DNA from 4 places in the Kitasatospora sp. NPDC052896 genome. Region 4 is predicted to be linked to each of the others. Evidence: riboswitches for the same ligand, from Rfam matches in the RefSeq annotation. Region 4 holds a riboswitch; each other region holds the start of a gene.
What was found. Region 4 has a riboswitch for cyclic di-AMP ahead of ACIGXM_RS36440 (transglycosylase family protein). Riboswitches for the same ligand answer to the same signal wherever they lie in the genome.
Positions count from the first base shown of each region.

Region 1: it holds a riboswitch for cyclic di-AMP, as region 4 does, so the genes downstream of both, ACIGXM_RS07945 (transglycosylase family protein) here and ACIGXM_RS36440 (transglycosylase family protein) in region 4, are expected to answer to the same signal.
Region 2: it holds a riboswitch for cyclic di-AMP, as region 4 does, so the genes downstream of both, ACIGXM_RS17435 (NlpC/P60 family protein) here and ACIGXM_RS36440 (transglycosylase family protein) in region 4, are expected to answer to the same signal.
Region 3: it holds a riboswitch for cyclic di-AMP, as region 4 does, so the genes downstream of both, ACIGXM_RS27725 (transglycosylase family protein) here and ACIGXM_RS36440 (transglycosylase family protein) in region 4, are expected to answer to the same signal.

Region 1 is NZ_JBITZU010000002.1:401,592-408,539, reverse strand. It holds gene ACIGXM_RS07955 (SDR family NAD(P)-dependent oxidoreductase) at 1-272, opposite strand, end outside; gene ACIGXM_RS07950 (cytochrome P450) at 418-1,665, shown strand; cyclic di-AMP (ydaO/yuaA leader) riboswitch at 1,878-2,041, shown strand; gene ACIGXM_RS07945 (transglycosylase family protein) at 2,047-2,916, shown strand; gene eno (phosphopyruvate hydratase) at 3,105-4,394, shown strand; gene ACIGXM_RS07935 (septum formation initiator family protein) at 4,501-4,941, shown strand; gene ACIGXM_RS07930 (DUF501 domain-containing protein) at 4,956-5,597, shown strand; gene ACIGXM_RS07925 (exopolyphosphatase) at 5,594-6,535, shown strand.
Region 2 is NZ_JBITZU010000007.1:237,824-244,771, reverse strand. It holds gene ACIGXM_RS17445 (NYN domain-containing protein) at 1-1,214, shown strand, start outside; gene ACIGXM_RS17440 (NlpC/P60 family protein) at 1,394-2,437, shown strand; cyclic di-AMP (ydaO/yuaA leader) riboswitch at 2,714-2,864, shown strand; gene ACIGXM_RS17435 (NlpC/P60 family protein) at 2,868-3,959, shown strand; gene ACIGXM_RS17430 (NlpC/P60 family protein) at 4,141-5,211, shown strand; gene ACIGXM_RS17425 (hypothetical protein) at 5,253-6,386, shown strand; gene ACIGXM_RS17420 (glycosyltransferase 87 family protein) at 6,413-6,948, opposite strand, start outside.
Region 3 is NZ_JBITZU010000018.1:120,260-127,207, forward strand. It holds gene ACIGXM_RS27720 (peptidase S8) at 1-796, shown strand, start outside; gene ACIGXM_RS27725 (transglycosylase family protein) at 1,234-2,535, opposite strand; cyclic di-AMP (ydaO/yuaA leader) riboswitch at 2,548-2,707, opposite strand; gene ACIGXM_RS27730 (hypothetical protein) at 3,010-3,774, opposite strand; gene ACIGXM_RS27735 (RNA polymerase sigma factor) at 3,771-4,400, opposite strand; gene ACIGXM_RS27740 (SAM-dependent methyltransferase) at 4,762-5,574, shown strand; gene ACIGXM_RS27745 (alpha/beta fold hydrolase) at 5,593-6,294, opposite strand; gene ACIGXM_RS27750 (CGNR zinc finger domain-containing protein) at 6,483-6,948, opposite strand, start outside.
Region 4 is NZ_JBITZU010000045.1:8,937-15,884, reverse strand. It holds gene ACIGXM_RS36450 (glycoside hydrolase family 13 protein) at 1-640, shown strand, start outside; gene ACIGXM_RS36445 (LacI family DNA-binding transcriptional regulator) at 642-1,694, shown strand; gene ACIGXM_RS36440 (transglycosylase family protein) at 1,878-2,987, opposite strand; cyclic di-AMP (ydaO/yuaA leader) riboswitch at 2,994-3,168, opposite strand; gene ACIGXM_RS36435 (hypothetical protein) at 3,860-4,825, opposite strand; gene ACIGXM_RS36430 (DUF397 domain-containing protein) at 5,226-5,462, shown strand; gene ACIGXM_RS36425 (ATP-binding protein) at 5,620-6,204, opposite strand; gene ACIGXM_RS36420 (helix-turn-helix domain-containing protein) at 6,648-6,948, shown strand, end outside.

The DNA.
Region 1 (6,948 bases), on a different contig from region 4:
CCGGCGACGCAGAACAGGTCGATCCGGCCGAGGTGCTTCTCGGCGGTGTCCACCAGCGCGGCGATGTCGCTGGGCTGGTGGACGTCGCCGCTCACCCCGACCACCGGGCAACCCGGGCGGTCCAGGTCGGCGGCGAGGTCCTCGGCGATCCCGGCCCGGGGGTCGGCGATCAGCAGGCCGGTGGCGCCGGCGGCGACGAACCGGCGGGCGAGTCCCGCACCGTCGCCGCCGTCGAGTACCGCGATGACCACCACTGCCCCGGCTACTCGCATGGCTGCTCCTCCTTGGGGGGACGCCACCGCACTGGCGTCCGCCTATGGCTATCCGAGGATCGTAGGCACGGCGCGACCCTCCGCAACAGGGATTACCCGTCAGGTGACCAGGCTCACTCCTGATCGGACCGGATAACGTCGGGTCATGCTGGAGCCGTCAGAGACACCCATGCCACCCCTGTTCACCTGGGAGTTCGCCGCCGACCCCTACCCGGCGTACGCCTGGCTGCGAACGCACGCCCCCGTGCACCGGACCACCCTGCCCAGCGGGGTGGATGCCTGGCTGGTGACCCGGTACGCGGACGCCCGGCAGGCGCTGGCGGACGGCCGGCTCTCCAAGAACCCGGCGCACCACAGCGAGCAGGCCCACCGCACCGGGCGGGTCGGCATCCCCGGCGAGCGCAGCGCCGACCTGATGACCCATCTGCTGAACATCGACCCACCGGACCACACCCGGCTGCGCCGGCTGGTCTCCAAGGCCTTCACCCCGCGACGGGTGGCCGCCTTCGAACCCCGGGTGCAGCAGCTGACCGACCGGCTGATCGACTCCTTCGCCGCCCGGGGCTCGGCCGACCTGATCCACGAGTTCGCCTTCCCGCTCCCCATCTACGCGATCTGCGACCTGCTCGGCGTGCCGGCCGAGGACCAGGACGACTTCCGGGACTGGGCCGGGATGATGATCCGCCACGGCGGCGGCCCGCGCGGCGGGGTGGCCCGCGCGGTGAAGCGGATGCGGACGTACCTGGCCGAGCTGATCCACCGCAAGCGGGCCGACCTGGGGGACGACCTGATCTCCGGTCTGATCCGGGCCAGCGACCACGGCGAGCACCTCACCGAGAACGAGGCCGCCGCGATGGCCTTCATCCTGCTCTTCGCCGGCTTCGAGACCACCGTCAACCTGATCGGCAACGGCACCTACGCGCTGCTCCGCAACCCGGAGCAGCGGGCGCTGCTGCAGGGCGCGCTCGCCCGCGGTGAGCGGGGGCTGCTGACCACCGGCGTCGAGGAGCTGCTGCGCTACGACGGCCCGGTGGAGCTGGCCACCTGGCGGTTCGCCACCGAGCCGCTGACCATCGGCGGGGTGCGGATCGCGGCCGGTGACCCGGTGTTGGTGGTGCTCGCGGCGGCCGACCGGGACCCGGCCCGGTTCGCCGCCGAGAACACCCTGGACCTGGCCCGGACGGACAACCCGCACCTGGGTTTCGGTCACGGGATCCACTACTGCATCGGCGCCCCGCTGGCCCGGCTGGAGGGGCAGATCGCGCTGGCCACGCTGCTGACCCGATTGCCGGATATTCAGCTGTCGGCGGATCCGGCCGAGTTGCGTTGGCGCGGCGGACTGATCATGCGTGGCCTGCGGGAACTCCCGGTGGCGTTCACGGCCGAGGGCTGACGGCGTGTCGGATTCGCCCCGGTGTGACCGAATCTGAATACCCATCAATGCGGACATATGCCCGTCGTTGGTAGGCGATCCATGACGGTCCGTAATTTTCATGTGATGTATGCGATATGAGCTTGTGATTGGTCTGCCCATCTGTCTACTCTCCGTGGAGTTCGCAGCTGCGGACCCCGTGCGCGGAACGCCGAATCCTGCCCGCCGCGCCATCGGGACACCGACCACACCCTGGGCAGGGGCGGGGGACCCAGGTAATTCCGCCGTTCCCCACGGCTAGGGGTGAAGCCGCCCGCCGGAGCGATCCGGACGGACGGCCGGGCCACCTCCCGGTCCGAACCCGACAGCTCACCTCGCAGGCGTGCGGAGAGGGAAACCTTCATGCTGCTCACCGGAACAGGCCGTCATCGTCGTCGCACCAATACCGAGAAGGCCATCGCCGCGGCCGGCGTGGCCGGAGTCGGACTGGCGATGCCGCTGCTCACCGCGACCGGCGCGCACGCCGCCACCGCATCGGTCTGGGACAAGGTCGCGAACTGCGAGAGCACCGGCAACTGGAGCATCAACACCGGCAACGGGTTCTACGGCGGCCTGCAGTTCACCTCCTCCACCTGGGCCGCGTACGGCGGCACCCAGTACGCCCCGCAGGCCAACCAGGCCACCCGGTCCCAGCAGATCTCCGTCGCCGAGAAGGTGCTGGCCGACCAGGGACCGGGCGCCTGGCCGGTCTGCTCGGTCAAGGCCGGCCTGACCGCCGGTGGCGCTCCCGCCGCGGTCGACACCTCGTCGTCGTCGGGCTCGTCGTCGTCGGGCTCGTCCGCGCCGGCCGCCCGCACCAAGGCCGCGCCGCAGGCCCAGTCGCACGCTCAGGCGCCGCAGGCCCAGCCGCAGCAGAGCGGCCCGGTCTTCCAGGGCAAGGCCGGTTGGGACCCGGCCGCCAAGGTCTTCTGGTACCAGAAGGACGGCGGCTGGTACTGGACCAGCCACCAGAGCGTCTACGACCAGTACGCCGGCGTGTCCGCGCAGGCCCCGGCGGCGCCGGCCGCCGCCCCGGCCGCCACCCCCGCCGCCGCCGCGCAGGGCACCGGCTCGGGCCACGACTACACCGTGCGTCCCGGCGACACGCTCTCCATGATCGCCCAGACCCAGCACCTCCAGGGCGGCTGGCAGGCGCTCTACGACGGCAACCACGGCACGATCGGCGGCGACCCGGACCTGATCATGCCCGGTCAGGTGCTGCACCTCGGCTGAGCCGGGCGGCGCGTGCGGGGCGATCAGGTTGCCCCGCACGCGCATTCGGGTGAACTACCGGCCGGTAGTCCGACCACACGCCGAGACGGGGAGCCAGGTCCGGGCGGCCGGACCGGTGGGTGCGGTTAGGCTCTGGTCGTACGACCCGTTCCACGTCCCCCGGACCGCTTCCGCATAGGAGATGCCTCGTGCCGTCCATTGATGTCGTCGTAGCCCGCGAGATCCTCGACTCCCGCGGCAACCCCACGGTCGAGGTCGAGGTCGGCCTCGACGACGGCAGCACCGGCCGTGCCGCTGTCCCGTCCGGCGCCTCCACCGGTGCCTTCGAGGCCCTGGAGCTGCGCGACGGCGACAAGAACCGCTACTTCGGCAAGGGCGTCGAGAAGGCCGTCCTCGCCGTGATCGAGCAGATCGGCCCGGAGCTGGTCGGCTACGACGCGACCGAGCAGCGGCTGATCGACCAGGCGATGCTGGACCTGGACGCCACCCCCGACAAGTCCTCGCTCGGCGCCAACGCCATCCTGGGCGTCTCGCTCGCCGTGGCGCACGCCGCCTCCGAGGCCAGCGACCTGCCGCTGTTCCGCTACCTGGGCGGCCCGAACGCGCACGTCCTGCCGGTCCCGATGATGAACATCCTCAACGGCGGCTCGCACGCGGACTCCAACGTCGACATCCAGGAGTTCATGATCGCCCCGATCGGCGCGGAGTCCTTCTCCGAGGCCGTCCGCTGGGGCGTCGAGGTCTACCACACGCTCAAGGGCGTGCTGAAGGAGCGCGGTCTCTCCACCGGCCTCGGCGACGAGGGCGGCTTCGCGCCGAACCTGGACAGCAACCGCGAGGCGCTCGACCTGATCGTCGAGGCCATCAAGAAGGCCGGCTACACCCCGGGCAAGGACGTCGCGCTCGCCCTGGACGTCGCCTCCTCCGAGTTCTACAAGGACGGCGCCTACCAGTTCGAGGGCAAGGCGCTCTCCTCCGCCGAGCTCGGCGCCTACTACGCCGACCTGGTCGCCAACTACCCGCTGGTCTCCATCGAGGACCCGCTGGACGAGTCGGACTGGGAGGGCTGGAAGGCCCTCACCGACGAGCTGGGCGCCAAGGTGCAGCTGGTCGGTGACGACCTGTTCGTGACCAACCCGGCCCGCCTGGCCAAGGGCATCGAGACCGGCACCGCCAACGCGCTGCTGGTGAAGGTGAACCAGATCGGTTCGCTGACCGAGACCCTGGACGCCGTCGAGCTGGCCCAGCGCAACGGCTACCGCTGCATGATGTCGCACCGCTCCGGCGAGACCGAGGACGTCACCATCGCCGACCTCGCGGTCGCCACCAACTGCGGCCAGATCAAGACCGGTGCCCCGGCCCGCTCGGAGCGCGTCGCCAAGTACAACCAGCTGCTGCGCATCGAGGAGATCCTCGACGACGCCGCCGAGTACGCCGGCCGGGCCGCCTTCCCGCGGTTCCGCTCCGCGGACCAGTAAGCACAGCGAGTTCGAGGGCTGACACGCCCGTACTTCGCCGTCCGGTGCCCCGCCGTTCACCCCGTAGGGTGGACGCCGGGGCACCGGTGCGAACGGAGGGGTAGCGATGGCAGGCTGGAAGATCCCGGGACTGGCGGCGCGGCCGCGCTTCACCAGCCGGGCCACCGTGCTCGTCCTGGTGCTCTGCGCGCTGGTGGCGATCCTCGCCTACCCCACCCGCCAGTTCCTCTCCCAGCGCTCCGAGATCAACGCCCAGCGGGTCACGGCCGAGCAGGCCCGGAAGCAGGTCGAGCAGCTGACCAAGGAGCGGGCCCGCTGGCAGGACCCGGAGTACGTGAAGGCCCAGGCCCGCGAGCGGCTGCACTACGCGCTCCCCGGGGAGACCGCGTTCGTCTCGGTCGACCCGAAGCCCTCGGCCGCCGCCCAGGCGCCCTCGGCGGCCGTCTCGGCGCAGGCCGCCAAGGCGCCCAAGCCCTGGTACACCACCCTCTGGGACTCCGTCGACGCGGCCGACACCGCAACCCCCGCCCCCGCCCACGCCCCGTGAGAAGACGCACCGCCATGACCACTGAGAACACCCCGCCGGTCGACGACCGTGACCTCGCCGCCGTGGCGGCCCAGCTCGGCCGCGTCCCGCGCGGCACCCGCGCCGTCGCGCACCGCTGCCCGTGCGGCAACCCGGACGTCGTCGAGACCGCCCCCCGGCTGGCCGACGGCACCCCGTTCCCCACGCTGTACTACCTGACCTGCCCCAAGGCCGCCTCGCTGATCGGCACCCTGGAGGCGGACGGTGTGATGAAGGAGCAGAGCGCCCGGCTCGCCGAGGACCCGGAGCTGGCCGCCGCGTACCAGAAGGCGCACGAGGACTACATCGCCCGCCGGGACGCCATCGAGGTGCTGGAGGGCTTCCCCTCGGCCGGCGGGATGCCGGACCGGGTGAAGTGCCTGCACGTCCTGGTGGGCCACGCGCTGGCCGCCGGGCCCGGGGTCAACCCGCTCGGTGACGAGGCGTTGGCGATGCTGCCGGAGTGGTGGCGCAAGGGCGGCTGCGTCACCGAGGAGGACATCGAGGCCGGGGTCGCGGCGCTGCACGCCCAGCGGGAGAAGACCGAGGACCACGCGGCCGTGATCGCCGCCAAGGAGCGGAAGGCCGCCGAGCGGGCCGCCAAGCGGGCGGCCCGGGAGCAGGAGCAGGACAAGTGACGACCACTCGGGTGGCCGCAGTCGACTGCGGCACCAACTCGATCCGGCTGCTGATCGCCGAACTCGACCCGGAGACCGGCGGGATCACCGACCTGGACCGACGGATGATCATCGTCCGGCTCGGCCAGGGCGTGGACCGCACCGGCCGACTCGCCCCGGAGGCGCTGGAGCGCACCTTCGCGGCCTGCCGGGAGTACGCGGCGGTCATCGGCGAGCACGGCATCGCCCCCGAGCACGTCCGCTTCGTCGCCACCAGCGCCTCGCGGGACGCCGAGAACAGCGCCGAGTTCGCCGTCGGGGTGCGGGAGATCCTCGGGGTGGACCCCGAGGTGGTGACCGGTGACGAGGAGGCCCGGCTCTCCTTCACCGGTGCCACCCGGGAGCTGGCCGGCGGTCCGGTCGCCGCCCCCTACCTGGTCTTCGACCTGGGCGGTGGTTCGACCGAGTTCGTGCTGGGCGACGGGGAGGTGCGGCACGCCCGCTCGGTGGACATCGGCTGCGTGCGGCTGACCGAGCGGCACTTCGCCGGCTCCGAGGTGCCGACCCTGGGCCAGATCTCGGCGGCCAAGGCGGACATCGGGAAGGCGCTCGACCTGGCGGCCGAGGAGGTGCCGCTGACCGAGGCGGCCTCGCTGGTCGGCCTGGCCGGCACGGTGACCACGGTGGCGGCGGTCGCGCTCGACCTGCCGTCCTACGACTCCGAGCTGGTGCACCACTCGCGGATCAGCCTGGAGCAGGTCCGCGAGGTCACCGGGCGGCTGCTCAGCGCCACCCACGCGGAGCGGGCGGCGATCCCGGTGATCCACCCGGGCCGGGTGGACGTGATCGCGGCCGGCGCGCTGGTGATGCTCTCGATCATGGAACGGACCGGCGCCACCGAGGTGCTCGTCAGCGAGCACGACATCCTCGACGGGATCGCCTGGAGCGTGCTCGGCTGACGGACCGCCGGGTCCGCGGCCCTTCCCCGGGAGGTGTTCGCACCCTCGGGGTGGGGCCGCGTCGGGCGTGTCGCGAAAAGCTTCGTGAATTTCTTCACATGGGGATCCGCGCAAACGGGGGACATTGCTGTCCGGTCCGCCCGGATTGTGGGTCCGAAGGTGGTCGGCGGGCGGTGGTCGCTGGATCCCAGGCGGGTCCCGGAATCAGCCGGTGGAATCGAAATGATGCCCGGGAACCGTGGGGCCCGACGGATCGTTGCTGCTCAGCAGGGCCGCGTGGAATCAAACCCGTGGCCGGCCGGTCGACCGGCCCCCCGCGTGGGCCGGTGATCCGTGATAGTGGCCGCGTAGTGTAGCAGAGGCTGTCCAGCGTCCTGTGACGGGCCTCACGCAAGGCGCTCTCAACCGTGCTG
Region 2 (6,948 bases), on a different contig from region 4:
CCAGCACGCTCCGTCCGTATGCGAAGTTCACCCCCGCGCGGCGCGCCAAGTACGCCGGGACGGCGCTGGCGTCGGCGCTGGAGGCGGAGCCGGTGTTCCGGTCGCGGATAGCGGACCGGCTGCGGCTCGGGCAGCCGGATCTGGTGAAGGCGCTGGAGGCGGGCAGTGTCCCGAGTGCTGCCGAGCCGTTGGACGTCGCCGCCGCCGCCTACCTGCTGCGCCCGCGCGGCTGGACCCGGCTGGTCGCCGAGGCCGGTGAGCAGGCCGAGCGGGCCGGTGTCGAGGACGCCGCGGCGGAGGCCGCCCGCCAGGTGGAGAAGCTCCAGGAGGAGCTGGCCGCGGTGCGCGCGCAGGCCCGGGCCGACCTGGAGCGGCAGCGGGCCGAGTCGGAGGGGGTCCGCAAGGAGCTGGAGGCGCTCCGTCGCCGGCTGCGCAGCCTGGAGAGCGACACCCGCCGGGCGCAGGCGGAAAGCCGGCGACTGCAGGGCGAGTTGACCGCGGCGGCGGCCGCGACCGCCACCGAGCGCGGCGCGGCGGAGGGGGAGAGCCGCCGACTGCGGCACCGGGTGGCCGAGCTGGAGAGCGCGTTGGAGAGCGGCCGCCGGTCGGCCCGGGAGGGCCGCAGCGTCGAGGACATGCGGCTGCGGCTGCTGCTGGACACCCTGCTCCAGTCGGCCCAGGGCCTGCAGCGCGAGCTGGCGCTGCCGGTGACCCAGCTGCACCCGGCGGACCTGGTGGACGCGGTGGTCCCCGGCTCGGCCTCGCCGCACGACGTGGCCCGGCGTGGACTGGCCGACGACGACCCGGCGCTGCTCGACCAGCTGCTGGCGATTCCCCAGGTCCACCTGGTGGTGGACGGCTACAACGTGACCAAGACCGGCTACCCGACCCTGCCGCTGGAGCAGCAGCGGATGCGGCTGCTGGGCGGGCTGGCGATGCTGGCCCAGCGCACCCAGGCCGAGGTGACCTGCGTCTTCGACGGGCAGGACCTGGACGTCCCGGTGATCATGGCGCCGCCGCGTGGCGTGCGGGTGCGGTTCAGCCGGACCGGGCAGACCGCGGACGAGCTGATCCGCCAGCTGGTCCGGGCCGAGCCGCAGGGCCGCCCGGTGGTGGTGGTCTCGGCCGACCGCGAGGTGGCCGACGGCGTGCGCAAGGCCGGTGCCCGGCCGGTCGCCTCGGTGCTGCTGCTCAACCGGCTCGCGCGCAGCTGACGCCGGCTCGGGCGCCCGAGCCGGCGTCGCGGGGAAGCCGTGACGGCCGCTGAACCGGGGGTGGTTCGCAGGGCCAAGGGAGTGGCGCGGCGATGTGACATTCACTAGGGTCTGGCGTCAAAACAATTTTTCCGGCCACTCACTCCATGGAGTGAGACCGCAGGAAGAAGGAGCCCCGCGTGGCGTCGCACCGCCGTGCCAAGCAGCCGAGTCGTGCCCGGGTCGCCGTGCTCACCGCCGCCGCGGCGACGGTGGTCGCCCTCTCCGCGCAGAGCGCCTGGGCCGATCCGCAGCCGTCGGTCAACGACGTCAAGGCGCAGATCGACAACCTGAACACCCAGCAGGAGCAGGCCTCCCAGCAGTTCGACGGTGCGCAGGAGAAGTCCGACCAGCTGCGCCAGCAGGCCTCCCAGCTGCAGGACGAGGTGGCCCGGGCCCAGGACCAGGTGACCCAGCTGGAGCAGGGTCTGGCCACGGTGGCCGGCGAGCAGTACATGAGCGACGGGATCGACCCGTCGGTACAGCTGATGCTCAACTCCGACCCGTCCGGCTACCTCTCCCAGGCCGCCAGCCTGGACCAGGCGACCACCACCGAGACCGACGCGCTCAAGTCGCTGCAGTCCGAGGAGCGGACGCTCAACCAGGAGAAGGCGGAGGCCTCGGCCACCCTGGCCGAGCTGGACGCCACCACCACCACGCTGAACAGCGCCAAGTCCCAGGTGCAGACCAAGCTGCAGCAGGCGCAGTCGCTGCTCAACTCGTTGAGCGCCAGCCAGCGGGCGGCCCTGCAGGCGGCCGAGCAGCAGGACGAGGGCGACGTCGCCTCCCGCGGTGCCGCCCGCGCCGACCTGGGCAACCTGCCGCCGGCCTCCGGTTACGCCGGGGCCGCGGTGGCCGCCGCGCTCAGCCGGCTCGGCGACTCGTACGTCTGGGGTCACACCGGTCCGACCACCTTCGACTGTTCGGGCCTGATGCAGTGGGCGTACGCGCAGGCCGGCGTCTCGCTGCCGCGCACCTCGCAGGAGCAGGGCACGATCGGCACCGAGGTGCCCAGCCTCGCCGACGCCCAGCCGGGCGACCTGGTGATCTACGGCAGCGACATGCACCACGTGGGGATGTACATCGGCAACGGCAACGTGGTGCACGCGCCGCACACCGGTGACGTGGTCCGGGTCATGCAGGCCAGCGTGATCGGACCGATCGCCACCATCCGCCGGGTCTGACCGCGCGTCGACCCCATCCGAACGGGGTCGGCCTGACGGGCCGTCACAGCCTTCACTGTGACCCACGCCACCCTCACTGCTGCACTCCGGGTGACTCCGGTATCACCCATCGTCAAATTAATCAGTTTTTTCTGACAAGGATTTGAACGGATCACGGATCTGTTACTAGGGTCGGGGTCCTGACCACCGCGACGGTGATCACCCGACCGGGGTGACAGCGGGGGTACCGCCGAGTCTGGAAAGTGGCACGGGCAGTTGACTGCCCGACGGGGAACCCCTGCGGGGGAGCCACGGACCGGAGCCGGGGAACCACGTTCCTCGGGGTGAATCGGCGCCAGGTCGGCCTGCTGGCCGGTGAGGCGTCGTAGGGCATCTCTTCCAGCCCGAACCCGTCAGCTCACCCGGTAGGCGGTCGAAGGAAGAAGGATTCGTGGGTTCCCATCGTCGTCCCAAGCCCGCCGGCCGTACCCGCACGTCGATCCTGACCGCCGCGGCCGCCACCGCCGTCGCGCTCTCCGCGCAGGGCAGCGCGCACGCCGACCCGGCGCCGTCGCTCGATCAGGTCAAGGCGCAGGTTGACCAGCTGAACCAGCAGGCCGAGGCCGCCACCCAGCAGTACGACGGCGCGCAGGCCCAGGAGCAGGCGCTCCAGCAGCAGGTCGGCCAGCTGCAGGACCAGGTGGCCCGGCAGCAGGACCAGGTCACCCAGCTGCAGGGCGGGCTGGCCGAGGTCGCCGCGGACCAGTACGCGAACGGTGGGATATCCCCGACCGTCCAGCTGATGCTCACCAGCAACCCGGGCAACTTCCTGAACCAGGCCAGCTCGGTCAGCCAGCTGAACAGCACCCAGAGCGAGACGCTGAAGGAGCTGCAGCAGCAGCAACAGCAGCTCGACCAGAGCAAGTCCGAGGCGCAGGCCAAGCTCGCCCAGCTGGACGCCACCACGCAGACCCTGCAGGCCGCCAAGGACGCGGTGCAGGCGAAGCTGCAGCAGGCGCAGGCGCTGCTCAACACGCTGACCGCGCAGCAGCGCCAGCAGATGCAGGAGCAGGAGGCGCAGGCCGCCGCCGCCTCGCAGGCCGCCGCCCAGCAGGCCCAGGCCTCCGCCGCGCGTGCCGCGCACGCCGCTGGTAGCACCCTGACCGGGGCCGCGGCCGCCACCGGCGCGACCAATGCGCAGGCCGCCGCCGCCATCGCCGCCGCGGAGAGCCGGCTCGGTGACGAGTACGTCTACGGTGCCAACGGCCCGACCACGTTCGACTGCTCGGGCCTGATGCAGTGGGCCTACGCGCAGGCCGGCGTCTCGCTGCCGCGCACCTCGCAGGAGCAGTGGGCGTACGGCACCAACGAGGGCACCAACCTCGCCAACGCGCAGCCCGGCGACCTGATCATCTTCTACGGCGGCGACCACGTCGGCATGTACGTGGGTGGCGGCCAGGTCATCCACGCCCCGCACACCGGTGCGGTGGTCCGCTACGAGGCGGCCGCGGACATGCCGATCACGGCCATCGTGCGGGTCTGATTCTCCGTCGTCACGGCCCGGTCTCCCGTAGGGAGGCCGGGCCGTCGGCGTACTCTGGCTCGGTCGGATGTCCGATTAGTGGTCAAATATTCGCATTGGCAAGGGTTTGGACTCCCCCGCTGGGACTCGCTAACGTCTGCGCTCGGATCTCAGCTTCCACGGCGATTGGAGCCGTCACCCCATGGTGATGCCGCACCGCCCGGTCACTCCGGGCCGTTCCTCCCAACCGGGCGCCGCGCGACGGCTCGCCCGGGCGCTGATGGTCACCGCCGCGGCGACCACGGCGCTGGCGATGACCGCCGCCGTCGGTCAGGCCGCCCCGGTCGCGCCGAAGCCGGACAAGAAGGACGTCAAGGCCCAGGTCGACCAGCTCTACACGGAGGCCGAGCAGGAGAACGAGAAGGCCAACGCGGCCGAGGAGGCCCAGCGACGGTTGCAGGCCGACGCCGGCGCGCTGCAGCAGCAGGTGGCCGACGCGCAGGACACGCTCAACCGGATGCGCGGCGACCTGGCCACCCTGGCCGGGGCCGAGTACCGGTCCGGCGGGATGGACCCGACCGTCCAACTGATCCTCTCCTCCGACCCCGAGGCCTACCTCAACCGGGCCCGCACCCTGGACCAGGCCGCCCAGCAGCGTGCCGCCAAGCTGCGCGACGTGCGGGACCAGCAGCGCCGGCTCGACCAGAAGCGGGCCGAGGCGACCGGCAAGCTCGCCGAACTCGACGGGGTGCGGCAGACCCTGTTGCAGAGCAAGCAGCGGACCCAGCAGCGGCTGCAGAAGGCACAGGCCCTGCTGGACAGCCTGGACGCGACCGAGCGCGCCCAGCTCGCCGAGGACGACGCCGACGAGGCGCGGGCCGGCCGCGGGGCGGACCGGGTCGACCTGGCCAGCCTGCCGCCCGCCTCCGACCGGGCCGCGGTCGCGGTGGCCGCCGCGCTCAGCAAGGTCGGTTCGCCGTACGTCTACGGATCCACCGGGCCGGGTGCCTTCGACTGCTCGGGTCTGATGTACTGGAGCTGGCGGCAGGCCGGAGTGACCCTGCCGCGTACCTCGCAGGCCCAGGCCTTCGGCGGGCGGCGGATCAGCCTCTCCGAGGCGCGACCGGGAGACCTGGTGATCTTCTTCAAGGACATGCACCACGTCGGCATGTACGTGGGCGGCGGCACGGTGGTGCACGCGCCGCACCCGGGGGCCCGGGTGCGCTACGAGAGCGTCGCGGTGATGCCGGTCGCGGCGGTGGTGCGGCCCTGAGCGGCGAGCGGTCGGCCCCCGCGGTCGTCCTCGGGCAGCCCGTGCCGTCGGCCGTCCACGGGCTGTCGCGGCGTGCCGCGCTGCTGCTGGTGGCCGGCTCGCTGACCGGGCTGTCGCTGCCCCGGGTGCCGCCGCAGGCGTCCGGTGCCGGCCCGGCCGCGCCGGCCGCCGCGGACCCGACCGGCCGGCTGCTGGCCGCGCACGCCGCCGCGCTGCGGGCCGGCCCGCTGGCCGGGCTGCCGCTGGCCGAGTTCGGCTACCGCGAGACGGCCCGCGACGCGAGCACGCTCCGTGTCGAACTCGCCTACCGGTTCCAGGGCTTCGACGACTACCCGGCGCTGCTCCAGCGCCGCTTCGCCCTGACCGCGGACGGCGGCCTGGGCCCGGAGAGCCCGGCCCCGCAGGGGCCGGCCGCGCCCTGGGATGCGGGGCCGGTCCGGCTCGCGCACGGCCGGCTCTGCCTGGTGCTGGGCGCCGAGCAGGCCGAACTCACCGAGCTGGCCGGCGTGGCGGACCGCGCGGTGCCCGCGGTGAGCGGAGTCTGGGGGACCGACTGGGCGGGCCGGCTGGTACTCCAACTGCCCGCCACCGAGGACCAGTTCGCCCAGCTGCTGGCGGTCTCGCCGGACGCCTACCAGGACATGGCCGCGGTCACCAGCGCGGCCGCCGGGGCGCCGGTGCACACCCCCGCCGACCGGATAATGGTCAATCCGGCCGTCTACCGGGAGCTCAGCGCGGTCGGCAAGCAGGTGGTCACCACGCACGAGGCCACCCACGTGGCGACCCGGGCCGACACCCACCCGTGGACCCCGCTCTGGCTCTCCGAGGGGGTCGCCGACTACACCGGCTACCTGGCCACCGGACGCACCGCCCGGCAGATCGCCCCGGAGCTGGCCGCGGACGTGGCGGCCGGCCGGATCCCGAGCGTGCTGCCCGTCGACGCCGACTTCCGGGCCGGCTCGACGGGGATCGCGCAGGCGTACGAGCAGGGCTGGCTGGCCTGCGACCTGATCGCCCGCGGCTACGGGCAGCCCAAGCTGGTCGCGTTCTACCGGGCGGTCGGTGCGGCCGGGCCGGACGTCGACCTGGACCGGGTCTTCCAGCAGCAGCTGGGCTGCACGCTGGCCGCCTTCACCCGGCAGTGGATCGCGGAGACCGTCCGCCAGTTGGGCTGACGCCGTTCGCCGGCCGGGCCGGGACGTCAGCCGCGCTGGATGTCGTCCAGCAGGCTCTGCTCGTACGCGATGCCCGGGCGGACCGGGTAGGACGGCTGCTCGGGCTCGGCCGGCTCGGCGTCGGCGGGCGGCTGCGGGCCGGCGCCCGTCGTGGAGCGCCACAGCCGGCGGCAGGAGAGCAGGGTGGCCGCGAGCAGGGTCAGGTTGCGGGCGGTCAGCACCGCCACGCCCCAGGGCGCGCTGCTGGTGATCTGGCCGAACATCATCGGGAACTCGGCCGTGGTCAGCGCCGTGGCGACCAGGATCATCGCCGCCACCGGCCGCTGGGTGGTGCCCCGCACGGTGAGGCAGACCGCCGCGACGCCGACCAGCCAGACCAGGTACTGCGGGCTGATCACCCGGCTGGTGACGGTGAAGACCAGCAACGCGGCGAGCGCCGCGTCGTACGTGGTCGAGGCCTGCCAACGGCGGGCCCGCACCCGCCAGAGCAGCAGCCAGCCGAAGCCGACCACGGTGAGGCCGACCGCGACCTTGGAGATCACGCCGACCCAGGGGCCGAGGA
Region 3 (6,948 bases), on a different contig from region 4:
CAGCACCACCTCGCTGCCCACCAACAACTCCGGCTGGGCGGGCGAGATATCGCTGGACCTGGACATGGTCTCGGCGATCGCGCCGAACGCGCACATCATCCTGGTCGAGGCCAAGAGCGCGACCACGGCCAACCTGGGCACCGCGGTCAACGAGGCGGTCAAGCTGGGCGCCAAGTTCGTCTCCAACAGCTACGGCGGCAGCGAGTCCTCCTCGGACCCCAGCTACGACACCAGCTACTACAACCACCCGGGTGTCGCGATCACCGCCAGCTCCGGTGACGGCGGCTACGGCGTGGAGTACCCGGCGGCCTCGCGGTACGTCACCGCGGTCGGTGGCACCTCGCTCAACAAGGCTTCCAACAGCCGCGGTTGGAGCGAGTCGGCGTGGTCCACCAGCAGCACCGAGGGCGCCGGCTCCGGCTGCTCGGCGTACGACGCCAAGCCGACCTGGCAGAAGGACACCGGCTGTTCGAAGCGGACCGTCGCGGACGTCTCGGCGGTCGCCGACCCCGCCACCGGCGTCGCGGTCTACCAGACCTACGGCGGCTCCGGCTGGAACGTCTACGGCGGCACCAGCGTCGCCTCGCCGATCATCGCCGCGGTCTACGCCGACGCCGGCGCGCCCTCGGCGAGCTACCCGGCGGCCGACGCCTACGCCCACCCGAGCGCGCTCTGGGACGTGACCACCGGTTCCACCGCCACCTGCTCCCCGTCCTACCTCTGCACGGCGGGCCCCGGTTACGACGGCCCGACCGGCCTGGGCACCCCGGACGGACTGGCCGCCTTCACGGGCTGACGGCCGTCCGGGGACGGGGGTGACGCGCGGGCCGTCGTGGTCGGACGGCGGCCCGCGCGTCACCATCCCCGCCGCCGTCCGCGCGGTTCGCGGGGGCCGCGCGGACGGCGGTGATCCCGCCCGGGCACGGGGGCCGGGCGGGATCACCATCTGCCGCGTGCCGGGCCGGCTCAGGATCGGCGGGCGGGGCCCGGTGGTCGGGATGCCGCGGACTCCGGCCCGATCGCCGACCGGGCGCACGGGAACGGCGTTGCGGGAGCCATCGGGTACGGACGGGTCCAACGCGCGGTACGCCCGATCGTGTGACCCCCACCTGCCGGCACGGCCTCACCCTCGTGGCCGGGGGCTCGGCGCGGCCGCGGTGTCCGCTTCCCCCGCCGCGCGGCACGAGCTCGCGCCCGCCGGGGCGGCGGGCGCGAGCCGCGGGTGAGCCGGGGTCAGGGGAGCTGGAGCTGCTGGCCCGGGTGGATCAGGTCGGGGTTGGTGCCGACGGTCGAGGCGTTGTCCTGGTAGAGGCCGTTCCAGCTGGGCAACTGGTGGGACTGGGCGATGCCGGAGAGGGTGTCGCCGGTGGCCACGGTGTAGGTGCCGGCCGCGGCCGTGCCGCCGGACGGCGCGGGGGCCGGGGTGGTGGCGGACGGCGCGGGGGAGGCGGGAGTGGCCGGGGCGGCCGTGCTGCCCGTGCTCGTGCCAGCGCCCGTGCTCGTGCCAGCGTCCGTGCTCGTGCCCGTGCTCATGCCGGTGGCCGGGGTGGCGGGTGCCGCCGGGGTGGTCGGTGCCGTCGGCGTGACCGGGGTCGTCGTGGTCGTCGTGCCGGTCGACGGCGTGTCCGTGCCGCTGCCCGCGCTGCCCGGCGTGCCGGGCGCGGCCGTGCCCGTCGCGCCCGTGGTGCCCGTCGTGCCCGTGGTACTGCCGGACGTCGGGGTGGTGGGCGTCGTCGGCGTGACCGGGGTCGCCGTGCCCGTCGTGCCCGGCGTACCCGTCGTGCCCGGGGCGGGCGACGTCGTCGGAGCGGTGGGCGTGGCCGTGGTGCCCGTGGTGCCCGTCGTGGTGGGTGTGGCCGTGGTGCCCGTCGTGCTCGGCGTGGTGGGCGTGACCGGAGTGGCGGGCGTGACGGTCGCGCTTCCGCCCGCGCTCGGCTGCGCGGTCGCCGCCGCCCCCGTGTGCTCGAGGTAGACGGACTGCTGGTTCGTCCAGTACCAGACGCCCCCGGACTGGTACCAGTACACGCCGTCGTACCCGTCCCACCCGCCGTGGCCCGGGAAGGTCGGGTCGTCGGGACCCGCCAGCACCGTGCTGCCGCCGGCCGGTGCCGGAGTCGCCGGAGCGGGCTGGCTGGTGTTGAGCACCGGCGTCGGCCCGTCGCTGCTCAGGCCGGCGGAGTCGGAGCAGTTCGGCCAGGCGCTCGGCCCCTGGTGGGCCAGCACCTTCTCGGCGATGGCGATCTGCTGGTCGGGGGTGGCGTGGTCGGGCTCGGCGGCGTACTTGTCGCCGCCGTACGCGACCCAGGTCCGCTGGGTGAGCTGTAGGCCTCCGTAGAGCCCGTTCCCGGTGTCGGCGGTCCAGTTCCCGGCGGTCTCGCACTGGGCGACCGTGTTCCAGGCGCTGACCGGGGCGGCGTGCGCGCTGGTCGCGGTGAGCAGCGGCAACGCTATGCCCGCGCCCGCCACGCCGGCGGCGACCACGGCGCGGTCGGCCTGGGTGGGGCGACGGTGACGGCCGGAACCGGAAAACACCATGATGTCCCTCTGTGTCCCTCTCCGCACGCCTGCGAGGTGAGCTGTCGGGTTCGGGCCGGGAGGTGGCCCGGCCGCCCGCCGGAGGACCCGGCGCGCGGCTTCACCCCTAGCCGTGGGGACGGCACCAAACCTGGGTCCCCCACCCCTGCCCATGGGTGGTCGGCTTCCCTCCCGCGGCGGGCAGGGCTCGGCGTACCGCGGTCGGCAGTCCGCAGCTGCGGACTGCTGGGAGACTAGAGGGATCATCAGCTTGATAACAAGCCGGCATCGTGCGCATCACACAAAAATCACGTCATGCGATTGGAGAGTGACGCCCCGCCGATCGGCGGTCGGTTCACGGACCGGCCTGATCTGGCAAGGTGAGGCGGTCGCCGGTGTTCCGCAACGATGGCTGAACCCACCCGGAACAACAGTCGAACAAATTCGTGTCCGCCTCACCAGGCCGAGGCGCCCCTCGGCGCCTCCGGGCAGGCCTCAGCACGTCGACGCCAGATCGCCGACCAGGGTGTCGGAGGGCTGCGGGATCTCCCCGAAGTCGTCGTCGTTCGCCGTGACCACCAGCCGGTTGATCACCGCCTCCAGCCGGATGGGCAGCCGCGGCAGCAGCCCCCGGTGGCAGCGGGCCAGGATGTCGCGTCGCACCTCCTCCGGCAGCAGCGGGGCGCCCCCGCGCACCGCCGCCGTGGCCAGCCCCCGGTTCGGCCGCGGCCGCGGATGGCCGGCCAGCCGGTCCGCCTGGGCACGCCAGTAGGCGGCGTCCCGGGGCTCGCCGAGCAGCAGGTGGTAGAGGTGCAGGCAGTACGCGGCGGTCTGGCTGCCGCCGCCCGCCGCGAACTGCCACCAGAACTGCGCCGCGTCCGTCCGGTCGGTCAGGTAGAGCAGCCCCGCGAAGACCAGCGCCCCCTCGGGGTGGATCCGGGCGGAGTTGACCAGCAGGTCGAGGCTGTGCGCGGCCTGCGGGGCGTTCAGCACCAGCGCGGTGACCAGGGCGAGTTCGTGGGTCGCCTGCTCGTGCTCGGACGGCAGCCGGACGGGCGCCGCGCTGATCCGGTCCGGCTCGTGCGCCGGCAGCCGGGACGCGCCGCTGAAGACGATCACCGGCGGCTCGGCCCCGGCGCCGGACCGCCCGTCGTGCGCCGGCCCGCCGGTCGGCGCACGGAACCGGCCCGCAGTGCCGTTCCGGCGGTCGTGCGGGCGGCGGCGGGACGGCAGGCCGTGCTGGTGTTCCCCGGCGGTCATGGCGCTCCTTGCGAGTCGGCCGGTTCGGGCAGCTCGAGGGCCCGGGCGAGGTTGCGGTGGGCGTGCCGCAGGTGGGAGCGCACGGTCGCGGCCGGCCGGCCGAGGTACTGCGCGATCTCCTCCTCGTCCATGTCCAGCACGTACCTGAGGACGATGACATCGTGCTGGCGCTCCGGCAGGCCCAGGATCGCGGTGTGGAGGCCGCGTCCCTCGGGGAGTTCGCGCCGGCCGTCCCCGGGGCGGCCGGCGCGGAGGCGCCGGACCACGGTGTCGAGCACCGCACTCTCCAGCAGGGCCGGTTGCCGCCGCCCGGTGTGCAGCATCCAGGCCGCGACGTGCTCCTTGAGCAGCCGCCAGGCGTAGGTGGCGGGGATCTCCTGGCGGAGCGCCAGCGCCCAGCGTTGCCGTAGGTGGGCCTTCATGCCGGCGACCACCAGGGCGGCGTCCTGGTCGCTGCCGACCTGGGTCAGCGCGAAGCCGTGCCAGGCGCGCTCGTGGGTCTCGCAGAACGCCTGGAGTGTGAGGAGCAGCCGGCCGTCCGCCGGCGTCGCCTCGCCGCCCTCGGTCACGGTCCGCCCTCCCCGGTGCCCACCGGGTTGCGGCGGCACGCCCCTGTCGATCGTCATTCGGCCCTCCAGGACCGGCGGCCGTGGTCCACGGCCGGTCGTCCGCCGGGGACCGGAGCGACCCCCTCGGGAACATCACAGCGCATCGGGCGGCCTGTGACGCAAGAAGATCGGCACAACGGTTACTAGCTGTCATGCTGTGATGGAAAGACTATCTGACGTATGGTCATATGCCACCGTCACCGCACATTTTGGCCGGAGCCGTGATCGAGCGGGTCCGCGCCTCGGGTGACGCGGGAAGCCGCGTGGGAAACCGCGAACCGGGTCGGGCCGATGTGCGCCATGGCATACCCTGACGGGCGGATTCCGGAACGTGCGCGGTGTGGACGGGGCCCGCGTACGGAGCAGGGGGAGAGAGCGGATGCCGACGGACTACAACGAGGTCAACCTGGAACTGCACCGAGCGCATTCCGCCCGGATGTACGACTACTACCTGGGTGGCACCACCAACTTCGCCGCCGACCGGGAGGCGGTCGGCAAGGTGATGGCGGTCTTCCCGTGGGCGGAGATCGCGGCCCGGGCCAACCGGGCCTTCATGCACCGGTCCACCCGGCTGCTCGCCGGCGCCGGGCTGCGCCAGTTCCTCGACATCGGCACGGGCATCCCCACCTCGCCCAACCTGCACGAAGTCGCCCAGCAGACCCGGCCCGACGCCCGGGTCGTCTACGTCGACAACGACCCGATCGTGCTGGCCCACGCCAAGGCGCTGCTGCACAGCACCGAGCAGGGCCGCACCGCCTACGTCCAGGCCGACGTCACCGACCCGGCCGTGATCCTGGCCTCGCCCGAGCTGCGCGCCACCATCGACCTGGCCGAGCCGGTCGCGCTGAGCCTCAACGCGCTGCTGCACTTCGTCCCGGACGATCTCGGCGCCCACCGGATCGTGGAGCGGCTCAAGGGAGCGCTCGCGCCCGGTAGCGTGCTGGTGATGAGCCACGGCAGCCCGGACTTCGCGCCGGAGGAGGCGGCGCGCATCTCCCAGGTGTACGCCAACGCCGGTACCCGGATACAGATGCGGACCAAGGAGGAGTTCGCTCGCTTCTTCACCGGCTGGGAGCTGCTCGAGCCGGGCGTCGCCCCCACCCACCGCTGGCGATCGGACGACGAGCGGGACGCGGGGACGGTCTCCGACGCGCAGGTCTGCGCGTACGCGGCGGTGGCCCGCAAGCCCTGACCGTTCGCACGGCTGCCGCTACGACAGAAAACGTTCGACCTCGTCGAGCGCCCGCTCGCGCTGGCCGAGCAGGAAGAACAGGTGACCACCGGGAAAGAGCCGGAGCCGCGAGCCCGGGACGCCCTGGTGGAGCCGCTCGGCGAGGCCGACCGGGATCGAGCGGTCGCGCCGCCCGTGCAGGATCAGGGTGGGCGCCCGGACCAGGTGCAGCCGGTCGGCGGCGTCGTAGCCGATGCTCGCGGCGAGCTGCCGGCCGAACGCGGCGGCCGACTGCGGGTGGCGCCGGCGGATCACCCCGAGCCGCTTCAGGACGCCCACCAGCCGCATCGGCGCGGAGACGGTCAGCCGGCCGCGCCCGGTCGCCGCGGTGCTGACCAGGACCAGGTGGTCGACCAACTCGGGTCTGCTGAGTGCGAGTTCGAGGGCGATCCGGCCGCCCATCGAGATTCCGAGCAGGTGCGCCCGCGGCACGTGCAGCGCCGCCAGCAGGCCGGCGGCGTCCCGGGTCAGCAGCTCGACGGTGTACGGGGTGTCCGGCTGGTCGGTCCGCCCGGCGCCGCGGTTGTCGAAGACGATCACCTCGTGGCGCCGGGCGAGCCGTCGGACGAGGGCGTCGAGCATGGTCAGATCGCCGCCCAGGCCGCCGATCAGCAGCAGCGGTGCCCCGGCGCCGTGCCGCTCGTAGTACATCGTGAGGTCGTCGACCCGGACCGTCGGCATGGGCCGCACCCTACTCGGCGCAGCCGCGCTCGCCGGCGGCGGGGCCGTTCGGGTGCGCCGGGCCGTCCGCCGGGAACGGGCGCCACCGCTCGTCGATCCGTGGCGTGGTTCGCCGGGTGTGGTCGTCCCGCGCCCCTGGCCAGCTGCCACCCCCCGGGGCCCACTGAGGGGCTCCCTCTCCCGGCCCCTCAGGCGCCGCCGCCCCGGCGGGCGCGGAACGCCGCGGCCTTGGTCCGGCTCTGGCAGGCGGTCGAGCAGAACTGCCGGACGGCGTTGCGCGAGCCGTCGACGAAGACCCGGTCGCAGCGGGTGGCCGCGCAGACCCCGAGCCGGCCGGCCAGCTCGCTGCCGATCGCCAGTGCCAGCATGGTCGCGCAGCCGGCGCTCCAGCCGACCGCGAGCGAGTCGTCCGTGCCGTGGAAGTGCAACTGCCAGGGCTCACCAGGAACTTGGTCCAGCTGCGGCCGAGCGCCGGTGCTCCGGAGCAGCGTGTTCAGGACACCCGCGGCCGCGTCGACCCGCCCGGCCGCGACGGCCTCGAACACCTGCCGCATCTGCCGGGCGGCGCCGGCCAGGTACTCGGCCGAGGCCGGATCGATCGCCCGCGGGCCGGCGCCGGCGGGTGGCAGCGCCGCGTCGACGGCCGCGGGCAGT
Region 4 (6,948 bases):
CCGCTTCGCCAACCCGCCCGGCGGCACCCAGATCCGCACCTCCGGCGACCGGGCCCTCGGCCTGCGCCGGGCCCGCGCCGCCAGCCTGCTGATGCTCGCGCTGCCCGGCTCGGCCTACCTCTACCAGGGCGAGGAGCTCGGCCTGCCGGACGTCACCGACCTGCCCGACGAGGTCCGCCAGGACCCGTCCTTCTTCCGCGCCAGCGGCCAGGACGGCTTCCGGGACGGCTGCCGGGTCCCGCTGCCGTGGTCCGGCCAGCGCGCCCCCTACGGCTTCGGCCCCACCGAGGGCGGCCCCAGCTGGCTGCCGCAGCCCGCCGAGTGGGCCGGGCTCAGCGTCGAGGCGCAGACCGGTGACCCGACCTCCACCCTGGAGCTCTACCGCAGCGCGCTGGCCGTGCGCCGCGAGCACCCCGCGCTCGGCGCGGGTACCGAGGTCGAGTGGCTGGACGCGCCGCAGGGCGTGCTCGCCTTCCGTCGCGAGGCGCCGCGAGGAGCGTTCGTCTGCACCGCCAACACCACCGGCGAGCCGGTCCGGATACCGGCGCCCGGCCGGCTGCTGCTCTCCTCCGCGGAGACCGTGGTGGTGGACGGCGAGACCGTGCTGCCCACCGACAGCACCGCCTGGTGGGCGGTCTGACATGGTTGCAATAGGCTCTGGGCTCGTGACTACGGCGCGACTCTCCGACATCGCGGCGCAGGCGGGGGTCAGCGAGGCCACCGTATCCCGCGTCCTCAACGGCAAGGCAGGTGTCTCCGCGACCACGCGGCAGACCGTGCTGGCCGCGCTCGACGTGCTCGGATACGAGCGGCCGACCCGGCTCCGCCAGCGCAGCGCCGGTCTGATCGGCCTGATCACCCCGGAGCTGAGCAACCCGATCTTCCCGGCACTGGCCCAGGTGATCGAACAGGTGCTCAGCCGGCACGGCTACACGCCGGTGCTGTGCACCCAGACGCCGGGCGGAGCCACCGAGGACGAACTGGTGGAGATGCTGGTCGAGCGGGGGGTCGCGGGCATCGTCTTCGTCTCCGGCCTGCACGCCGACTCCACCGCCGACCACCAGCGCTACGCCCGGCTCGCCGGCCGGCAGGTCCCGTTCGTGCTGATCAACGGCTACAGCGAGAAGATCTCCGCGCCGTTCATCTCGCCGGACGACCGGGCCGCGATGCGGATGGCCGTCCAGCACCTGGCCGAACTCGGCCACGAGCGGATCGGGTTGGCGGTCGGCCAGCGCCGGTACGTGCCGGTGCTGCGCAAGATCGAGGGCTTCACGGCGGCTCTGCAGTCGGTCCTCGGCCACAGCGCCGAGCAGGCCGCGGAGCTGGTGCACCACACCCTGTTCAGCGTGGAGGGCGGCCACTCGGCGGCCGGCGCGCTGCTGGACCGCGGCTGCACGGCGATCGTCTGCGGCAGTGACCTGATGGCGCTGGGCGCGATCCGCGCGGTGCGCCAGCGCGGGCTGACCGTGCCGGGCGACGTCTCGGTGGTGGGCTTCGACGACTCGCCGCTGATGGCGTTCACCGAGCCGCCGCTGACCACGATCCGCCAGCCGGTCGAGGCGATGGCCACCGCGGCGGTGGACGCGCTGCTGGAGGAGGTCGGGGGGAACCCCGGGCAGCGCGCCGAGTTCATGTTCCAGCCGGAGCTGGTCATGCGCGGCTCCACCGGGGCGAATCCGCACCGGGGGGAGTGAGGCCGGCCGCGCGGTCCTGACAGAGCGCGCGCCCGGTCCGGGGCGGGTGACCACCTGGTCACCCGCCCTTTCAGCGGCTCCGCGAACGCCGGATGGCGGGCGCCCCTCCCGGGCACCCGCCATCCGGCGTCGCTGCTGCTCGCGAACTCCTGGTACTGCTGCCTACCGACGATCGCGCGGAGGTCAGACCCGGCCGGCGAAGTTCGGCGTGTAGTTGGCGATGGTCTCGTACTTGACGCCCGCCGACGGGTTGGCCGCCTCGACGTACTTGCCGTCGCCGATGTACAGCGCGACGTGGTAGACGCCCGAGTCGCTGCCGTTGTTCGACCAGAAGAGCAGGTCGCCCGGCTGCAGGCTGTTCATCGAGACCGGGGTGCTGGCGGAGGCCTGGGCGGCGGCGGTGCGCGGGATGGAGATCCCGGCCGCGGCCATCGCGGCCTGGGTCAGGCCGGAGCAGTCCCAACCGCCGTTGCCGGTGCCGCCGTAGACGTAGGCCTGGCCGACCTTGGACTCGGCGAAGGCGATCGCGGTGGCCATCGCGCCGGAGGCCGGGGCGGCCGGGGCCGGGGTGCTGGTCGCCGGGGCGGGCTGGGCCGGAGCCGGGGTGGCCGGAGCCGGGGTGGCGGCGGCCGGAGCCGTCGCGGTGGAGCCCAGCGACAGGTGCTGGCCCGGGAAGATGGCGTTCGGACCCTGGGTCAGCACCGACTTGTTGATGGCGTACAGCTTCTGCCAGCCGCCGGCCACGTTGTGCTTGGTGGCGATGGAGGACAGCCAGTCGCCGGCCACCACGGTGTAGTCGCCCTGGGCCGCCGAGCCGGTGCTGCTGGCCTGGGCGGCCGGCGCCGGCGCGGGGGTGGTGGAGGTGTTCGACGCGGTGCTGGTCGAGGCGGCGCCGGAGGGGTTGATCTGCGGGGCGGAGCCGCCCTGGCTCAGGCCGGCCTTCGGGCCGCACACCGGCCAGGCGCCCGGGCCCTGCGAGGCCAGCACCTTCTCGGCGATGGCGATCTGCTGGTCCTCGGTGGCCTGGTTGGCCTGCGCGGCGTACTGGGTGCCGCCGTACGCGGCCCAGGTGGAGGCGGAGAACTGCAGGCCGCCGTAGTAGCCGTTGCCGGTGTTGATGCTCCAGTCACCGCCGCTCTCGCACTGGGCGACCTTGTCCCAGGTGCTGACCGTGGCGGCCGACGCGGTGGTGGCGGTGATGCAGGGAAGGCTCAGACCGATACCGACGAGGCCGGTCGCGGCGATCACGCGGCGGACGCGGGTGGAGCGGTTCGTACCAGAAGTGGGCAGCATGAAGTTGCGTTTCCTCTCCTACGCCTACGAGGTGAGCTGTCGGATTCGGGCTGGAGTTGCCCGGCCGTCCGCTCGGATTTCTCCGGCGGTCGGCTTCACCCCTAGCCCCGGTACCCGGTCCGAAGACCGTTCCGGGGCGGCAAACCTGGTTCCCCCGCTCCTGCCTCGGCGTCGTCTGCGACGGCCAGCCCGTCCGGTGGCAGGATTCGGCGTCCGGCGGGATGGGTCCGTGTGACCACGAACGGGGAGCACGTTAACCAGACTTAAATTCGATTAGCAAACAGCTGTGGCGCCGGTCACAGTGGCTTCCGGGGCCTTTCAAGATCCGCTTCGGAGATCAACTGAAAGGCTGTCGGCGGTCATTGCCGGGGCCCTTTGATCGAATTCTGCGAATCCGCCCGGCAGTGTGCGGAATTGCCTCCCCCTCAGTGGATCGGAAGGCTGACGCCGCGTCCGCGCGGAGGTTTGTCGGCGCGCGGTCAGGGCCGGCGCGGTGTACCGCACGCCACATCCGCGCAGTGGGACCGGGAGCCGGATCCGGTGGTCCGGGCGGATGAACTGGCGAAGAATTAAAAATTCCTATGCCGTTCGCCCAGCGGACACTTGAGTCCTGCTATGGCCTCCGCCGGGCGATTCGGTCGCTCCCGTGGCAGGCATGGGCAAATCGGACACATCGTCTCCAACTGCCGTGCCAGCGCCGGGCCGTCCCGGCCGCTCTGGAGACGCTGACGGGCTGCTGGTCGGCCGGTTGCCCGCGTCCTCGGTCCGCGCCCCGCCAGGGGCCCCTGGACGGGCTGGTGGGCGCACGGAACGGCCCTGGGCCGGCCACCCGCGATGCGGATGACCGGCCCAGGGCCGGGGTGGTACTACGTCTACTCGCCCTGCTCCGCCTCGGGGGCCTCGGGGGTCTCGGCAGCCTCGGCGGTCTCACCGTCCGCCTCGGCCCGCTTGCTCCGGGCCGGCGCCTCGGGCGGGGTGACCCCGACGGTGGCCAGGTAGCTGGTGGCCACCAGCTGACCGACGGTCGGATAGGCGCCCAGCGGCTCGGCACTCGGGCAGCCGGTCTCCTCGGCGGCGGCCCGCAGCAGCTCCGGGTCCGCCTCGGGGCCGATCACCAGCGGGGCCAGCGCCGGACGCTGCGAACCGGTGTTCCGCAGGTGGTCGACGGCCGCGGCCACCGCACCGGGGACGTCCAGGGCCGCGGCGACGACCGGCACCGCCAGGCGCGCGGCCAGCAGCACGCCGGTGATCTCCGCCGCGGCGACGGCCTCCGGGCCGCCCACCGTGGTCAGCACGACGCCGTCGGCGGCCGTGGTGATGGCGAACAGCCGGGCGCGGTCGGCGCGGGCCAGGCCGGCCTCGGAGAGTCGGACGTGCACGGCCTCGGCGAGCAGCGGGTGCGGGCCGAGCACCTCGGTCAGCGGGGATCCGGCCTGCTCGGCGAGGTGCTGCAGCTCCGTCAGGGCGGAGTGCGGGCCGGCCAGCAGCGGCATCAGCAGCGGGGCGGGCAGCCCGGCCTCGGCGGCGGCCTGCAGCAGCTCGGCCACGCTGGGCCGGCCGGCTTCCGCGTCGCTCTGCTCGCCGTCGGTCGGCGCCGGCCCGGTCGGCGTCAGCCAACCCGCGGTCACCTCGATGCCGAGGTGCTCGCCGCGCACCACGGAGAGCAGTTCGTCCACCACTGCCACCGCCTCGGGCGTGGCCTCGCCCGGAACCGCGAGCACCAGTGTCGGTGCGCCGGTCGGAACCTCGGGCCGCTCGGGCCGACGGTGGCGCCCCCGCGCACGGGAGCCTGGCGTGCGGACGGGCAGAGAAGAGCCCGGGATGGCAGCAGTGCTCATGGACGGAGATCGTAGGACATCGCCGCGAGCACTCCGCAGCCGGCTGCCCAAGGTGACGGATTGTGAGGAGGTCACTGCGGAGTTGATCTTTCGATCCCGCTGCAACGGTTGGCCTCCCTCTCCGCGTCGTTCTGCTCGGACCACTGCCGGTCACCGCCCGCTGGGCGGAAGATTGGCATATGTCCACTTATGTCTCACCAGTCACACCCGCCAGCGTGGGAATCGTTACGACATGTACACGCCGGTGCACGAGCAAACTCACATGCCGATGCACGTGCACTGGCGTTATCATCACGACAAGTGAGGCATCTGCCCTGCCCGTACGAGCCGGAGGCGGCCGGCGGCCGGAACGGTCGGGCGCCGAGTCAGTACGAGTACTCCAGGGTCTTGGGAGATTTCTATGCATCACCTGTACAACGGCATGGCGGCTGCGGACCTCGACGGCGTGGTCTGGCAGAAGAGCCAGTACAGCAACTCGAAGGGGAACTGCGTGGAGCTGGCCGCCCTCCCGGGCGGCGGAGTGGCGATGCGCAACTCGCGGTTCCCGGACGGCCCAGCCCTCATCTACACCAGGGACGAGATAGCGGCCCTGCTGCTCGGGGTGAAGGACGGGGAGTTCGATCACCTGGTGAGCTGACCGGCCCGACCCGGGCAGCGCCGTCGTGGGAGTTCGTGCCGCGGCGGCGTTCGGCGTTCTCGGGCGGGCGTTCGGCGCTTTTGGGTGGGGAGGTCCCGGATGGTGCGGGTGGATGCGACGGAACGCCGCGCGGCCGCGCGGCGTTCGGTGGTCGCGGTCAGGCGGAGCGGCGGTGGCGCCCCAGCGTGACCGGCTCGCTCGGTCGGACCGGTCCGGTGAGGGCGGGCAGCTCGGCCTCGAACAGGGCCCAGACCACCTTCCCGGCCCCGGCCAGTGGGTGCCAGCCCCAGGAGTGGCTGAAGGAGTCCACCAGGTGCAGCCCCCGCCCCGACTCGGCCACGAAGTCGGCCTCCCGGGTCACCGGGCCGTCGCTGCTCGGGTCGCTGACGGCGCAGACCAGGTTGGGGGCGCGGTGCACCAGGCTTATTCGGATCGGCAGCCGGTCGTCCAGGTTCCGCCCGGGCCCGAGTTGGGTGGGGAACACCGGTCGGACCGGGCAGCCGGTCGAACCGGCCGCGCCGGCAACGGCGTCCGCCGGGGTCGGCGCCCCGATCGCGTGCCGCAGCGCGTTGGTCACCAACTCCGAGGCCACCAGGGCGACATCGTCGAAGAGGTCGTCGAGTCCCCAGCGCAGCAAGGTGGTTCGGACGAAGTCGCGGGCGGTTCTGACCGCCTCGTAGCGGGGGGCGAGCGTGCATGTCACAACGTCAGGATCGACGGCCAGGGCCGCACCGGTGCCCATGAAGAGCTCCTCCCATAAGGGGGCGGACACGGCTGGACCCGGCGGGGTCATGCCGGTCACCTCCGACTCGCTCGGCCGCTTCGCCGCCGTGACCGGCCCGCACTCGTCCGCACACCCCCGGCCGGACGCGTCGTACGCGGCCCTGCTGAGGTGCGGAGTCGCGCGTGGGTCGACGGCGAAGCCCGCGGGACTGCCAAGGGGGTGTGCAACTGCACGTGGACCATCGTGCTCTGCGCTTACGGCAGATGCAAGAGTGGATTCACGTGCAGTCGCACTATTGGCATATGCAGGAGCCGGATGCACGTGCATCTGACCGTGCCGATGGGTGTGCCGATGACGGTGCCGATGCAGAATTGATAGATCCATCTGCCACTACCGGCACTGTCAGCGCCCAGTTGATGGCAGACTGTGCGCTGTTTTCCCGAGGCGGAGGTTCCCACGGCATGACCACAGTTCAGCCCGGCGGCGGCTCGATGGTGCGCCGGATCCTCCTGGGTTCCCAGCTGCGCCGGCTGCGCGAGAGTCGCAACATCACCCGCGAGGACGCCGGGTACGCGATCCGCGCCTCGGAGTCCAAGATCAGCCGGATGGAACTCGGCCGGGTCAGCTTCAAGGAGCGCGACGTCGCCGACCTGCTCAGCCTCTACGGCGTGGAGGACGGCGGCGAGCGCGAGGCGCTGCTCGGCCTGGTCCGCGAGGCCAACAAGTCCGGCTGGTGGCACAGCTTCAACGACGTGCTGCCGA